DNA from 2 places in the Eubacterium sp. SB2 genome. Region 2 is predicted to be linked to the other one. Evidence: a T-box and tRNA genes for the amino acid it is inferred to sense, from the RefSeq annotation. Region 2 holds a T-box; the other holds one or more tRNA genes.
What was found. The T-box of region 2 lies ahead of tyrS (tyrosine--tRNA ligase). A T-box ahead of a tRNA ligase gene usually reads a tRNA of that ligase, here a tRNA-Tyr.
Positions count from the first base shown of each region.

Region 1: it encodes a tRNA-Tyr, which carries the amino acid that the T-box ahead of tyrS (tyrosine--tRNA ligase) is inferred to sense. The anticodon was not compared.

Region 1 is NZ_LN865150.1:1,850-4,317, forward strand. It holds rRNA gene BN1938_RS03320 (23S ribosomal RNA) at 1-1,077, shown strand, start outside; tRNA gene BN1938_RS03325 (tRNA-Asp) at 1,145-1,218, shown strand; tRNA gene BN1938_RS03330 (tRNA-Val) at 1,270-1,342, shown strand; tRNA gene BN1938_RS03335 (tRNA-Tyr) at 1,355-1,436, shown strand; tRNA gene BN1938_RS03340 (tRNA-Thr) at 1,562-1,634, shown strand; tRNA gene BN1938_RS03345 (tRNA-Met) at 1,667-1,740, shown strand; tRNA gene BN1938_RS03350 (tRNA-Phe) at 1,762-1,834, shown strand; tRNA gene BN1938_RS03355 (tRNA-Lys) at 1,868-1,940, shown strand; gene BN1938_RS03360 (aminotransferase class I/II-fold pyridoxal phosphate-dependent enzyme) at 2,173-2,468, shown strand, end outside.
Region 2 is NZ_LN865152.1:498,472-500,939, forward strand. It holds gene tyrS (tyrosine--tRNA ligase) at 1-1,191, opposite strand, end outside; T-box leader at 1,297-1,620, opposite strand; gene BN1938_RS09740 (double-cubane-cluster-containing anaerobic reductase) at 1,840-2,468, opposite strand, start outside.

The DNA of each region.
Region 1 (2,468 bases), on a different contig from region 2:
GGCTGACGCCTGCCCGGTGCTGGAAGGTTAAGGGGAGAGGTTAGCGCAAGCGAAGCTTTGAACTTAAGCCCCAGTAAACGGCGGCCGTAACTATAACGGTCCTAAGGTAGCGAAATTCCTTGTCGGGTAAGTTCCGACCCGCACGAAAGGCGTAATGATTTGGGCACTGTCTCAACAATGCACCCGGTGAAATTGAAGTACCAGTGAAGATGCTGGTTACCTGCGCCAGGACGGAAAGACCCCATGGAGCTTTACTCCAGCTTGATACTGGGATTCGGTATTGCATGTACAGGATAGGTGGGAGGCTAAGAACTTATGACGCCAGTTGTAAGGGAGCCGCTGTTGGGATACCACCCTTGCAGTATTGGGTTTCTAACCATCAGCCGTGATCCGGCTGGGGGACAATGTCAGGTGGGGAGTTTGACTGGGGCGGTCGCCTCCGAAAGGGTATCGGAGGCGCTCAAAGGTCTTCTCAGAATGGTTGGAAACCATTCGCAGAGTGCAAAGGCATAAGAAGGCTTGACTGCGACACCGACGGGTGGAGCAGGTACGAAAGTAGGACTTAGTGATCCGGTGGTATAAAGTGGGATTGCCATCGCTCAACGGATAAAAGCTACCCTGGGGATAACAGGCTTATCACTCCCAAGAGTTCACATCGACGGAGTGGTTTGGCACCTCGATGTCGGCTCATCGCATCCTGGGGCTGAAGTAGGTCCCAAGGGTTGGGCTGTTCGCCCATTAAAGCGGTACGCGAGCTGGGTTCAGAACGTCGTGAGACAGTTCGGTCCCTATCCGGCGTGGGCGTAGGATATTTGAGAGGAGCTGACCTTAGTACGAGAGGACCGGGTTGGACTGGCCGCTGGTGTATCTGTTGTTCTGCCAAGAGCATAGCAGAGTAGCCAAGCCGGGAAGGGATAAACGCTGAAGGCATCTAAGCGTGAAGCCCCCCTCAAGATGAGATATCCCATAACGTCAAGTTAGTAAGACCCCTTGAAGACGACGAGGTAGATAGGACAGAGGTGGAAGTATGGCAACATATGGAGCTGACTGTTACTAATAGGTCGAGGGCATAACCAAGCAAGGTGATAGGAAATGGATGTATTTAATTCTTTGTATGCAGTTTTGAAGATACATATCTTCATATGGCCCAGTGGCTCAGTTGGTTAGAGCGCCGCCCTGTCACGGCGGAGGTCGAGAGTTCGAGTCTCTTCTGGGTCGTTGCTTATTTACCGTATAGGCTTTTAATTTGGTAAATAGCATTAATTTTGTGGGATCTTAGCTCAGCTGGGAGAGCATCTGCCTTACAAGCAGAGGGTCATAGGTTCGAGCCCTATAGGTCCCACTTAACAAGAATGGATGGATTCCCGAGTGGCCAAAGGGGGCAGACTGTAAATCTGTTGGCGACGCCTTCGAAGGTTCGAATCCTTCTCCATCCACTTGAGAAGTAATTCTCATAAGCCGTAAGGTGAGTGCTGATGTGGCTCAATTCATTAAGATTGACTATGTCAATCGCAGGCAGAGTTCTGATTACAAATCAGTTGCTCTGAGAGGATGTAATTATGCCGATGTGGCTCAATTGGCAGAGCAGCTGATTTGTAATCAGCAGGTTATCGGTTCGAGTCCGATCATCGGCTTTATCTCATTAGAGATAAGAAAAATTTAATAGCGCGGGGTGGAGCAGTCTGGAAGCTCGTCGGGCTCATAACCCGAAGGTCGTAGGTTCAAATCCTGCCCCCGCAACTCAGACTTTTTAAGTCTAATGCCCAGATAGCTCAGTTGGTAGAGCAGAGGACTGAAAATCCTCGTGTCGCTGGTTCGATTCCGGCTCTGGGCATTTTCTTTGCCAAAAAGAAAGACAACTTAATAGGGGCGTGTAGCTCAGGTGGTAGAGCACTTGACTTTTAATCAAGTTGTCCGGGGTTCGAATCCCCGCACGCTCATTACAAAAAAATGCCGCAAATCCTTAAAATACAGAGGGTTTGCGGTATTTTAATTTTTATGCAAATTGTAATTATCCACAATCTGCGGGCGCGCATTGGTTTCATTCTCCCAAGACAGCTAAAAAGATTGTGGTTATCCCTTATTTTATGGTACCATATAAGAGGGTTATTGGACGGAAAAATTAGACGTAGAAATGGAATTTACGGCGTTAGCCGGAGTATAGGAGTATGAATGGACAATTTATATAAAAAATTGCGGGAATACAGCCGTTCTGATTATTATGGATTTCATATGCCGGGGCACAAGCGGAAAGGAATCCTGACAGGTTGTGATCTGCCGTATTCAATCGATATTACAGAGATAGAAGGATTTGATGATCTGCACCATGCAAGAGGTATTCTAAAGGAGGCAGAAGAGCGTGCTGCTGCATTGTACCATTCTTTAGAGACACATTACCTGATTAATGGCAGTACAACAGGGATCTTGAGCGCTGTAATGGGGTGTACGGCAAAAGGGAACAGAATCTT
Region 2 (2,468 bases):
ACCCTTTTTCAGTATTACACCTTCTCCGGACAATGCATCTGCTGTAAATGACGCATGGATGTCTGTGACTTTTTCTCCGTCCACAGCGACCCCGCCCTGTTCTACCGCGCGTCTCGCCTCTGATTTGGAGGAAACAAGGCCGCTCTTCAAAAGCAGGGTGAGAATATCGGCAGCATTCTCTGTCAGATCCTCTGCCGTCAGTTCTGCCGTCGGCATTTCCGCCGCATTTCCCTGGCTGAAGAGGGCTCTTGCACTTTCCTGCGCCTTGTCCGCCTCCTCTTTGCCGTGTATCATCTGCGTCAGTTCGTACGCCAGTATTTCTTTTGCTTTGTTTAGCTGACTGCCTTCCCACGAATCCATTGCGTCAATTTGTTCCAGAGGCAGAAACGTAAGCATACGGATGCACTTCAATACATCGGCGTCCGCAATGTTTCTCCAGTACTGGTAGAACTCGAACGGAGAGGTCTTGTTTGGATCGAGCCATACGGCGCCCGACTGGGTTTTCCCCATTTTCTTTCCCTCTGAGTTCAAAAGCAGGGTAATGGTCATGGCGCTTGCATCTTTTCCAAGTTTTCTGCGGATGAGTTCTGTTCCCGCAAGCATATTTCCCCACTGGTCATCCCCGCCAAACTGCAGATTGCAGCCGTATTTCTGGTATAAAGCGTAAAAATCATATGCCTGCATAATCATATAGTTGAATTCCAGGAAGGTCAGCCCCTTCTCCATTCTCTGCTTATAGCACTCCGCAGCAAGCATCCGGTTTACGCTGAAATGAGACCCGACTTCCCGCAGAACTTCGATATAATTCAAGTCCAGAAGCCAGTCAGCATTATTTACCATCATTGCTTTTCCTTCAGAAAAATCGATGAAATTACTCATCTGTTTTTTGAAGCAGTCACAATTGTGCTGAATTATTTCCGGCGTCATCATCTGGCGCATATCGGATCTTCCGGATGGGTCACCGATCATCCCCGTACCGCCCCCGATCAGAGCAATGGGCTTATTTCCCGCCATCTGCAGGCGTTTCATCAGGCAGAGCGCCATGAAATGTCCTACATGGAGGCTGTCTGCCGTGGGATCGAATCCGATATAAAATGTAGCCTTCCCATTATTAATTAATTCAGAAATCAGTTTTTCATCCGTTACCTGGGCAATCAGCCCTCTGGCCTGTAATTCTTCATACAGTGTCATTTTTACATTCATCCTTTCTTTCGCTGTTCTTATAATAAGCGTGCGGGCGAAGAATCAGATGCATTCTTGTGCGCTCCGCATTTCACGCAAAAAGAGCCCTCCATCCAAAAGGACGAGGGCTCATAAAACTCGTGGTACCACCTTTATTCGCAGACGATTCGCATCCCCTGCCTCAGTGAGTATATCCTGCACACCTAGAGTCCGCTTGATCCGACCTGCATATTGTGCATAATTACTCAGTGCAATAACGTGCACCACCCCGTCACAGCCTACTTGCATATCCGCCCGCTATGCAGCGGATAACTCCAATGCTTTTGGTGTGAAGCTCCGAGATGTATTCATAACCAATCGTGTCGCGCGCCTCTCATCAGCCGGCAGCTTTCTGTTTTCTCCGAATCAGTTATTACTTGTTCTCTTCATCGCTTTTTTCATATCTGTTGCAATCTTATCTTATTCTTCTGAATTTGTCAAGGCGAAAATTTGAGTTTGGAGGGCGTGAAATAAGATATCATTTTCTCTTTTTCGTACCGCCAAGCGAATCCATACGCCGTCCTCATCATGAAGCTCCCCTGGTTGACGACCTTATCTTCCGATTGGATGCACTCAGCAAAATGAAGGGATCGCTGCCAGCCTCCGAAGGGCACACACTTAAAGCATTTCAATAAATGCCGCCAGCCTTGTATTGAGCTGTCCAAGGTCAGCCATAGAATAATCTGTCTCCACACTGATATAAGGCTTTCCCTTTCCGTTTACAAATTTGCGTATCCCCATGGATTCCACGCTGTATGTATGACAGGCCTGCAGGATCACTTCAACCACGCCGTCTACTTTAAACTCTTCCATAAGCCGTCCCAAAAGTTCCAGACGGTTTGGATTCGGAGTCATAACGGAACATCCGATATCCAGATATCTTCTGGCAAGCGCCTCATAGATATCCTCGGCTTCTTCATCTACCAGCCGGTCAAATGACTTTGCTCCTGCACAGTTTTCAAAAGAAACCACCACGCCTCCATTTTCTTCGATGGAGCTGATCACCTTCTCTGTGGCGCCGCCGATCGGGCAGCCTGTAACAAGAAGTCTCGGCTTCCTTCCTACATTCCTGCCTTCCCCATATTCTCTTTTGATCTTTTCCGTCAGCGCATCCACTTCTCCCGGGATTGCTTTTTTATCAAACTTAAAGGTACTGCCATACATAACATGAAACAGATCCTGCCCGCTGATGGGCGCCGGATCATTTGCCATCACACTGTACAGCCCCTTTATGGATCTTCTGACCT